3 regions of the Mesorhizobium sp. BR1-1-2 genome follow, and region 1 is predicted to be linked to each of the others. Evidence: riboswitches for the same ligand, from Rfam matches in the RefSeq annotation. Region 1 holds a riboswitch; each other region holds the start of a gene.

Region 1 (3,253 bases):
CCGGAGTCGACGTCCTGGTCGAAGCGGTGTACGAGCTGTCGGTCGACGTGGCCGCGGGCTGATTGGCGCCATTGGAGCCATAATTGTCGCTGCCGGCGAAAGCGCCGCCCGAAACAGCCAGAACGGCGGCGGCGGCAAGGATGATCTTCTTCATTTCAAGTCTCCTGAATTTTCGAATTTCGCCAGGACGGCGGAAGACCCGCCGTCAACTGGAGATCGGCTGTTAGTTGTTGCCGAAGAGGTTGCGGTCGGCACCCTGAACAGGCGCCTGGGCAGACGGCGCGGACTTCTGGACCGAAGCCGTGTGCGCGTTGTCGACCGAGGTGACGGCAGGCTGGTTGGCGCCATTGGAGCCATAGTTGTCGCTGCTGGCGAAAGCACTGCCCGAAACGGCCAGAACGGCGGCGGCAGCAAGAACGATCTTCTTCATTTCAAGTCTCCTGAATTCTCAAATTTCGCCAGGACGGCGGAAAAGCCCGCCGTCAACTGGAGATCGGCTATTAGTTGTTGCCGAAGAGGTTGCGATCGGCGCCCTGGACAGGCGTCTGGGCAGCCGGTTCCGACTTCTTGGTCGAAGCGGTGTACGAGCTGTCGACGGCGGTGGCCGCAGGGGCATTCGAACCATAGTGGTCGCTACCAGCGAAGGCGCTGCCGGAAACAGCCAGAAGGGCGGCGGCAGTGAGAATGATCTTTTTCATTTTTGATACTCCAGTATTTTTCCCGTCCGTCTAGCGGCGTGTCTTGGGAGGAAATCGCGTCGTTCGGACAGCCCCGATGTGGGAAAGCCATACCGCCATTTCCAATCACGAAGTTTTTCCGCGTGGACCAAGTTTCCACCACTTGAAATTGTGCCAGGGCCTTCTACATTCGTTTTTTTCCGTTTACTATCAGATAGTTAGGTAAACTGATCGTGCGATCACCAACTGTGTCGAAGGCGCAGTGTTCACACCGTCCTGCACGCATCGTCAACAGAAACGAACCGTTCGGTTCGATTTTAGAGGGCGCTAATAGTCACTTTTCGAAACCGTTAACCTTTTTTGGCTCCGCCACGAGTTGAATTCCGAGGCGGCGAGCCGAGCCTTTCTGCCCCTTCAACGACGGCCGCACCGTTTCCAATGCGTGTCGCGCGGCATTGATGCGATGTCGTTTTCATGCCGACGACAAGTCGGCGATCATGGTTAGATCCTGCCATCTCGGGTGCCGCCACGTGACGACGAGGCGGAGAATTGGGAAGCCGGTCAGAATCCGGCGCTGCCCCCGCAACGGTGGTGGAGTTCAGGTCGCGACGGGAGACCACTGGGCAAAGGCCTGGGAAGGTGTCGCGACAGTCCGCAAGGACAGCTCCAGAGCCCGGAAACCAGCCTGAGATGTTGGACTCGACTGATCGCGGCGGGCGGTCAAGAGGCGGATGGTGCATGTCCGGCGCAAGCCGGCGCGCGGCTTGATCCTTCCTCTCTCCCCTCCGTTCAGTCCTTCAATGCGAGGACAGGACTTCAATGCGAGGACAGGACATGGATGCGCGCAACGACATGCTGAAACGGCTGCAAGGCCGCAGGGACGGCTTCTCACTCGAGCAGCCCTTCTATACCGACGCCGAATACTTCAAGCTCGATATGGAGCTGATCTGGTACCGCGACTGGCTGTTCATCGGTCATGATTGCGAACTGCCCAGGCCCGGCAGCTTCATCACCGTGCAGATCGGCGACTATCCTGTGGTGCTGGTGCGCGACCAGAAGGGCAACATCAACGCCTTCCACAATTCTTGCCGCCATCGCGGCAGCCGCGTCTGCAACACCGACAAGGGCACGGCGGCGAAGCTCGTCTGCCCCTACCATCAGTGGACCTACGAACTGGACGGCAGGCTGCTGTTCGCCAGGCAGATGGCCGAGGGTTTCGACAAGAGCCAGTTCGGCCTGAAGCCGGTCGCCTACGAAAGCGTCGGCGGCTACATCTTCATTTGCCTCGCCGACGAGCCGGCGGATTTCGTGCCGATGCGGACGATGATCGAACCCTATTTGCTGCCGCATCGGCTGCGCGAAGCAAAGGTCGCCTTCGAGAGCACCATCGTCGAGAAGGGCAATTGGAAGCTGGTCTGGGAAAACAACCGCGAATGCTATCATTGCGCCGGCAACCATCCGGAGCTCTGCAAGACCTTTCCTGAGGCGCCGACCGTGACCGGCGTGCAAGGCGCCGACAGCGACCCGGAGATGCTGGCTCACTGGGCCAAATGCGAGGCCGCCGGCCTGCCGAGCAGATTCCGCATCGACCCGGCCGGGCAATACCGTGCCACCCGCGCGCCGCTGCTGCGCGATGCCGTCAGTTACACGCTGACGGGAAAACGCGCGGTCAAGAAGAACTTGTCCGACAGCGTTGCCACCGACCGCATCGGCTCGTTGCTGCTCTATCACTATCCGACGACCTGGAACCACATCCTCGGCGACCACGCAGTCACCTTCCGGGTGCTGCCGATCAGCGCCACCGAGACCGCGGTGACGACCAAATGGCTGGTTCACAAGGACGCGGTCGAGGGTGTCGACTACGATCTCGCCGAGCTCACCCATGTCTGGACCGAGACCAACGACCAAGACCGCCGCATCGTCGAGGAAAACGCCTTCGGCATCCTGTCGCCGGCCTATGAACCCGGCCCCTATTCCGAACTGCACGAAGGCGGCGTCATCCAGTTCGTGGACTGGTACGCGCGTTTCATCGGTCCGCGCCTCGCCGAAGGCGGCCGGCCGGCCCTGCGCAGCGTTGCTTGAGAGGTGAGGGATGAATGCGATGACGGATCTCGGCCTCTATCGCCATCTCGATCAGATGACGCCCTGGAACGACAGGCTCCAGGTGCTGGAAGTGATCGGCGTGAGCGATGAGGCGCCTGATGTAAAGACCTTCACCTTCCGCTCCGATAACCAGACCTGGTTCCGCTACAAGCCGGGCCAGTTCGTGACGCTGGAACTGCCGATAGCGGATGGGCCGCTGATGCGCACCTACACGCTGTCGTCTTCGCCCTCGCGGCCGTTCTCGATCGCGGTGACGGTGAAGGCGCAGGCCGGCAGCACCGGCACGCGCTGGATGTTCGACCATTTGAGGCCCGGTTCGCACGTCAAGGCCTATGGGCCGGCCGGAGACTTTTCGCTGCACAGCCACCCGGCAGCCAAATATCTGTTCATCTCGGCCGGCTCCGGCGTGACGCCGATGATGTCTATGCTGCGCTGGCTGAACGACTGCGCGCCATGGACCGATGTCGGCTTCG
Region 2 (3,253 bases), on a different contig from region 1:
CGGACGAACTGAAGGGCAGCATCGCGCACCTCGTCATCGGTTGCCGGCGGATCAAAATTGAACAGGGTCTTGATGTTTCTGCACATCGCTTCCGTATCTCCTCTTGTCCTGAAGCCGTTTCAATCGGGATGCGTTCTATCCTCAATCATGATCGTGTCAAAAACCGGTAACGGCCGCGTGCCTCAATCCGCGTCCAGCGGCTCCGTCCCGGCCGGCTTGCCGTCGCGCGACAGCCTGATCTTCTCCACCTTGTCCTCGGCCGCCTTGAGCAGCCGGTCGCAATGCACCTTCAGCGCCTCCCCGCGCTCGTAGATCCTGATCGACTGGTCGAGCGGCACATCGCCACGCTCCAGATCATCGACGATCTTCTCCAGCGCGTCGAGAGCCTGTTCGAAGCTCATCGCCTTGACGTCTTCGTTGGTTTCACCAGCCATCATTCATCCTTTCATCAGTCGCCCGACATGGGCGGCGACCGAAAATGCCAATCCTTGCAGATCGTAGCCGCCCTCGAGCAGGCTGACGAGCCGGTTGCCGCTGTGGCGCGCCGCGCGCTGCATGAGCTGGCCGGTCGCCCAGTCGAAATCATCCTCGGTCAGGTTGATCTCAGCCAGCGGGTCGCGATGATGCGCGTCGAAACCGGCCGAAATGATGATCAGGTCGGGTGCAAAATTGTCGAGCGAGGGCAGCACGCGCGACAGGAAGGCATCGCGGAACGCCTCGCTGCCGGTTTGCGGCGCAAGCGGCGCGTTGACGATGTTGCCGGCGCCGGTTTCGTTCTTTGCTCCGGTGCCGGGGTAGAGCGGCATCTGGTGGGTCGAGCAGTAAAGCACGGACGGATCGTCCCAGAAAATATCCTGCGTGCCGTTGCCGTGATGCACGTCCCAGTCGACGATGGCGACACGTTCGATGTCGTGTTTGCGCTGTGCATAACGTGCGGCGATGGCCGCCGTGTTGAACAGGCAGAAGCCCATCGCCGTCGCTTTCTCCGCATGATGGCCGGGCGGCCGGGCGGCGACGAAAACGTTGTCTGCCCTGCCGGCAAAGACGTCGTCGACGGCGGCGTTGGCGGCGCCGATCGCGGTGATCGCCGCTTGCCAGCTCTTCGGGCTGGCCGTTGTGTCGGCATCGATGCGGGCGATGCCCGTCTCGGGAATGGCGGCGCGCACCCGCTCGACGAAGTCCTCGGGATGCGCATAGAGAATGGTGGCCTCGTCGCCTTCCGGCGCCTCGAGGCGGTCGAGCGCGGCAAAAGCCTCCTCGTCGAGCACGCGCTCGATGGCGCGCAAGCGGTCCGGCCGCTCCGGATGGCCGGGGGGCGTGATGTGCTCGAGGAAGATCGGATGGGTGTAGAGACGAGTGGCCATGCTCCCTATCTAGTGCCCCGGAGCGGCGATAGCCATGCGTTGCGGCCTGATGGCTGGGGAAAATCGCGCCTGCGTCCATTCGCGTCGCCGCGGGGATTGGCGGCGCGGAGGCTTCGTCGTAAAGTCCCGGCCGCTGCCTGGTGCCCGCTGCGAGCGGGAGAATCGGGAACACGGTTTGATCCCGTGGCGTGCCCAACGCTGTAAGGGGGACCGCGCCGGTAAATGCCACTGTCGATGACGGGAAGGCGCCGGACGCGGGTTGATCCCGAGCCAGAAGACCGGCCTGGCAGGCATCGTCATCCGCATGGTCAGGCGGACGGCAGTTGATTGCAATCGCAAGGGGACAAGCGATGCCGGACGATATGACCATCCCCGTGGGTGACGGATTCGACCAGATGGCGCGCGATGCGGTCTACCGCGCCATGTTCACGCGGCGCGATGTCCGCAGCCATTTTACATCAGAGGCCGTCGATGACGAGGTGCTGGCACGGCTGCTGCTTGCCGCCCATCACGCGCCATCGGTCGGCTTCATGCAGCCATGGAATTTCATCGTCATTCGTGGCACCGAACGACGGGAAAAGGTGCGCGACCTGTTCCTGGCGGCGCGCGAGCAGGAATTGCCCGCCATCGAGGAAGAGCGGCGGGCGCTCTACCGCAAGCTCAAGCTGGAAGGCATCTGCGAAAGCGCGTTCAATATCTGCATCACCTGCGACCGCCGACGCTCACAGGGCTCGCCGCTGGGACGCTGGCACAATCCCGAGATGGATCTCTACAGCACGGTCTGCGCGGTGCAGAATTTCTGGCTGGCGGCGCGCGCCGAAGGCGTCGGCGTCGGCTGGGTCAGCATTATCGAGGCGCAGGCGTTGAAAGACCTCCTGTCGATTCCCGAGCATGTGACGCCGGTGGCCTATCTCTGTGTCGGCCGCGTCTCCGAGTTCGCGCCGAAACCGGACCTCGAAACACATGGCTGGGGTCGACGGTTGCCGCTGCCCGAGCTGATCATGAGCGAGACGTTTTGCGGACAGGGCGAAGTGCCGCTCAAGTCAACGATCGCCCGCCTCAAGGCGGCAACACGCGAAAAACCTGGCAAACCCTTGATTTGATTGCCGCTACGGCATGCTCAGCGCTGCCGGCGGCCTGCGCCTTGTGCTGAGCATCTGAACCTGGAAGCACCTCGGCTATCCGCCTTCAGGCGGCTGTGGCACCCTTCCTCAACAATCCTTCGAGCAGTTGCTTGAATGCCGCCACCACGGTCTTTGATGTCGCTTCCGGGTCGTTCGAATTGGCGATCCGCTGCGCCGCCTGACTGCTCGCCCCGTTGATCAGCCGTGCCGCGGTCTCGGGGTCGACGCCCGAGACGACCACCCCGTCGCCCTGCAGCGTCGTCAGGTGATCGGTCATCGACGCGACGCAGGCATTGGCGTTCGGCCATTGCGCGGGATCCCCCAGCACGGCCGGACCGTCCCGGAACATGATTCGCTGGATTTCCGGCTCCAGCGCCATTTCGATGTAGCTCGTGCATTCGTCGACGAAGCTTTGCCAGCGGGTCGGTGCTTTCGCTGCAACCTCATTCACCCGTGCCGCCATCTCGGCGTCGATTTCGGCGATGACCGCCTGCAAGAGCCCCTTTTTGTCGCCGAAATGATGATAGAGCGCACCGCGCGTCAGTCCCGCCGATGCGGTGAAATCGTCCATCGACGCTTCGGCATAACCGATCGTTCCGAACGCATGCCGGGCTGCGGCAATCAATTTGGCGCGCGTTTCGGCGATCATTTCCTTGCGGGGCTTGTGCATCTCTTCTGGCCTTACCCACATACGTTCCGTATGCCAATTGACATACGCAACGTATGATCTATTTAGTGTTCATACGCATCGTATGTAATTTCCGA
Region 3 (3,253 bases), on a different contig from region 1:
AGCCGACGATATTGTCGATGTCGGTGGCGGCGAGCGCGTCGGGCGCGAACAGCCATTCGGCGGTCAACTCGGTCTGTTCGGGGCCAAGCGGCACCAGCCGAACGGACCTGACATAGTCGACGTGGCCGACGATGAACATCGAGGGCAGGCTGGTGGCATAGGTCTGGCCGGCGGCGCGCTCGGCCGGTGTCAGGCCCGAAAAGACCGGCCCATGCGCCTGACCGTCACGCGACCATGTTTCGGCACCCGCCCGCAGCCCGCCGGAAAACTCCGGCGCGTCATTATCGGCGTGGCGCGTCCATTCAGGATCGTCGTGCCGGCCCATCAGGCCTCGGCCATAGATCGGCACCAGTCGCGACAGGTCCTTGTGGACGCCCGGGCAGTGCAGGCATTCGTTGAAGTTCTCCCAGAAGATCTTCCAGTTGCAATCCATCACCTTGCGCAGCACATGGCCTGACACGAGGCTTTCCAGCGGCCAGTTGCCGAGATCGCCGGAGGCCGGGTCGAAGGATGATTGCGCCGAACCGGCCGCATCCTCGGCGAGATTGACGAAGACGAAGCCGCGCCAGACCGACAGCGCGACGCGATAGAGCGGATGGTCCGCCTTGTCGAAACCGTCGGGCAGCGTTTTCGACGGCACGCGTACGAGATCGCCGCGCAGCGAATAGGACCATGCGTGATAGGGGCAGGTGATCAGCCGCGCCTTCAACCGGCCAGCACTTTCCTGGCAAAGCTGCGAGCCGCGATGCCGGCAGGTGTTGTGGAAGGCGCGCAGTTCGCCGGTGTCGTCGCGCAGCACGACGATCTCCTGAGTGCCGACACGGAAGGTGCGGAAAGCCAGTGGTTGGGCGAGATCAGCTTCACGGCAGACGAGCAGCCAGTTCCTGTACCAGATGGCGTCGAGGTCGCGCTGGTAGGCCGCTGCATTCCAATAGGCCGAGGACGGCAATGTCGGCTCAGCCCGGGTGAGGCCGTTATAGGCGGGGTGCGGGCTCTGGACGGGCTGCATGGCTGGCCTCCTGTGAGGATGGCAGCCGACACCCGGCCACGGAAATTGTCAATTGCAGCGGAGCAGGCGGCCGGACGGCGCTAAAGCGCTTGTCGTCGTCGGAATTTGGTTTGCCGGATGCGGCGATTTTCCCTATAGTCACCTTCGTCGTCGGTTCCGATTGGAGCCAAGAGGGAATGCGGTGCGGGCAGATTTGCTGCCCAATGCCGTGGCTGCCCCCGCAACTGTGTGCGGTAGTCCTCTCCATATGCCACTGAAGATTTTCTTCGGGAAGGTGGGGAAGGGCGCTGATCCGCGAGCCAGGAGACCTGCCGGCGACAGGAAACTGACTTCGATGCCCTCGGGTGGAGGGTGAAAGGACAAGACATGAATACCGCTTCCGTCTCCCTCGGCGCCTCCATCTCCTCGCAGTCGCGCCTCATGCAGCTCGCGCTCGCGGCGCTGCTCGGCATTTTCGTCGTCGGCTTTGTCGGTTTCTCGCATATCGACGCGGTCCACAATGCCGCGCACGACTATCGCCACTCGATGGCGTTTCCCTGCCACTGATAGGGATTTGACATCATGAACCTGTTTCGCAACGTCGTGTTCGTCGCGGCGATCGCAGGGCTCGTGGCCGGCGTCGTTCTCGCCTGCATGCAGGCCTATGCCACCGTGCCGCTGATCCTGAAGGCGGAAGTCTACGAACAGGCGGGCGGCGGCCATCACCACGACCATGCCGCACCGGCCGCGACCGACAACAACGCCATGAGCGCTGCCGCCCCGGCGGGCAACGCCATGAGCTCCGCGGCGCCGGCAGCCGCTGAAGCTGCTCCGGCGGAAGAGGAAGGCTGGGCGCCGGCCGACGGCTTCGAGCGCTTCGCCTTCAGCGTGCTTGCCAACATCGTCACCGGCATCGGCTTCGCGCTGGTCCTGGTCGCGGTTTCGGAATTCGCGGGCGGCATCGGCAACTGGCGCCAGGGCGTGTTCTGGGGACTGGCCGGCTTTGCCGTGTTCACCCTGGCGCCGGGTCTCGGCCTGCCGCCGGAACTGCCGGCCATGCCCGCCGCCGAGCTTCTGCCGCGCCAGATCTGGTGGACGGCAACGGTGGCGGCGACGGCGATCGGCCTTGCCCTGATCGCCTTCCGCAAATCACTGCCGCTGGCGATACTGGGCGTGGTGTTGATCGTCGCGCCGCATATTGTCGGCGCGCCGCAGCCCGACAGTTTCGAGACGCCGATCCCGGAAGGCCTGCACCATCAGTTCGTGGTGGCGGTGACAGTGACCAACCTGGTGTTCTGGCTCGTGCTCGGCGCTGCCGTCGGCGTGGTGCGTGGACGCTTCACCGGCCGCGCGACGAGCCTGCGCGACAGCTTTGCCTGATCGCGGAAGACTGACCTTCATCATCGGTGGTGCGCGCTCCGGCAAGAGCGCGCACGCCGAAACGCTGATGACGGCCTTGCCTTCGCCATGGGCCTACATCGCCACGGCGCAAGCCTATGACGACGAGATGCGGCAGCGTATCGCGCTGCATCGGTCGCGACGCGGTGAAGGCTGGATGACGATCGATGCACCGCTCGACCTTGTCGGTGCGCTTGAGGCCTTGCCCGACAACCAGCCGGTGCTTGTTGATTGCCTGACGCTCTGGCTGACCAATCACATGCTGGCCGATCATGATGTGGAGGCCGAATGCCGGCGGCTGGCTGAGCTGCTGTCGCGGCCGCGTGGCCCCTGGTTCGTGGTAACCAACGAGGTCGGGCAAGGGATCGTGCCCGACAATGCGCTGGGACGCCGGTTCCGCGACGCCGCCGGCCGGCTCAACCAGCAGGTCGCCGCGATTGCCGATACCGTGCTTTTGATGGTGGCGGGGCTGCCGCTCAAGGTGAAGTGACATGACCGACATCGACGAAAAGGACGAAGAGCGCCACCGCGCCAAGATGGCCAAGCGCAAGGCGGTGCAGGATGCCGAGGTGGCGGGCAAGACGGTTGAAAAGGGGCTGCTGATCGTCAACACCGGTCCGGGTAAGGGCAAGACCACGGCTGCCTTCGGTCTGGCGTTGCGGATGCTCGGCTACGGCAAGCGCGTCGGCGTCGTCCAGTTCATCAAGGGCAAATGGCATACGGGTGAGAAGGAGGCCTTCGCTGCGTTCGGCGACCGCGTCGTCTGGCACGCGATGGGTGAGGGGTTCACCTGGGAGACGCAGGATCTGAAGCGCGACATCGCGGCTGCCGAGGCCGCCTGGGCCAAGGCGCTGGAGCTGATGGCCG

What was found. Region 1 has a riboswitch for cobalamin ahead of LB551_RS27005 (aromatic ring-hydroxylating oxygenase subunit alpha). Riboswitches for the same ligand answer to the same signal wherever they lie in the genome.
Region 2: it holds a riboswitch for cobalamin, as region 1 does, so the genes downstream of both, bluB (5,6-dimethylbenzimidazole synthase) here and LB551_RS27005 (aromatic ring-hydroxylating oxygenase subunit alpha) in region 1, are expected to answer to the same signal.
Region 3: it holds a riboswitch for cobalamin, as region 1 does, so the genes downstream of both, LB551_RS16525 (CbtB domain-containing protein) here and LB551_RS27005 (aromatic ring-hydroxylating oxygenase subunit alpha) in region 1, are expected to answer to the same signal.

Annotation. Positions count from the first base shown of each region.
Region 1 is NZ_JAIUID010000019.1:9,197-12,449, reverse strand. Features, by position in the region: gene LB551_RS27020 (DUF680 domain-containing protein) at 1-154, opposite strand, end outside; gene LB551_RS27015 (DUF680 domain-containing protein) at 224-430, opposite strand; gene LB551_RS27010 (DUF680 domain-containing protein) at 501-698, opposite strand; cobalamin riboswitch at 1,179-1,381, shown strand; gene LB551_RS27005 (aromatic ring-hydroxylating oxygenase subunit alpha) at 1,512-2,759, shown strand; gene LB551_RS27000 (hybrid-cluster NAD(P)-dependent oxidoreductase) at 2,779-3,253, shown strand, end outside.
Region 2 is NZ_JAIUID010000005.1:317,150-320,402, reverse strand. Features, by position in the region: gene LB551_RS14085 (DUF2277 domain-containing protein) at 1-86, opposite strand, end outside; gene LB551_RS14080 (exodeoxyribonuclease VII small subunit) at 183-434, opposite strand; gene LB551_RS14075 (histone deacetylase family protein) at 438-1,364, opposite strand; cobalamin riboswitch at 1,486-1,666, shown strand; gene bluB (5,6-dimethylbenzimidazole synthase) at 1,715-2,467, shown strand; gene LB551_RS14065 (TetR/AcrR family transcriptional regulator) at 2,553-3,158, opposite strand.
Region 3 is NZ_JAIUID010000006.1:249,362-252,614, forward strand. Features, by position in the region: gene LB551_RS16520 (aromatic ring-hydroxylating oxygenase subunit alpha) at 1-1,009, opposite strand, end outside; cobalamin riboswitch at 1,144-1,340, shown strand; gene LB551_RS16525 (CbtB domain-containing protein) at 1,376-1,555, shown strand; gene LB551_RS16530 (CbtA family protein) at 1,571-2,368, shown strand; gene cobU (bifunctional adenosylcobinamide kinase/adenosylcobinamide-phosphate guanylyltransferase) at 2,361-2,876, shown strand; gene cobO (cob(I)yrinic acid a,c-diamide adenosyltransferase) at 2,878-3,253, shown strand, end outside.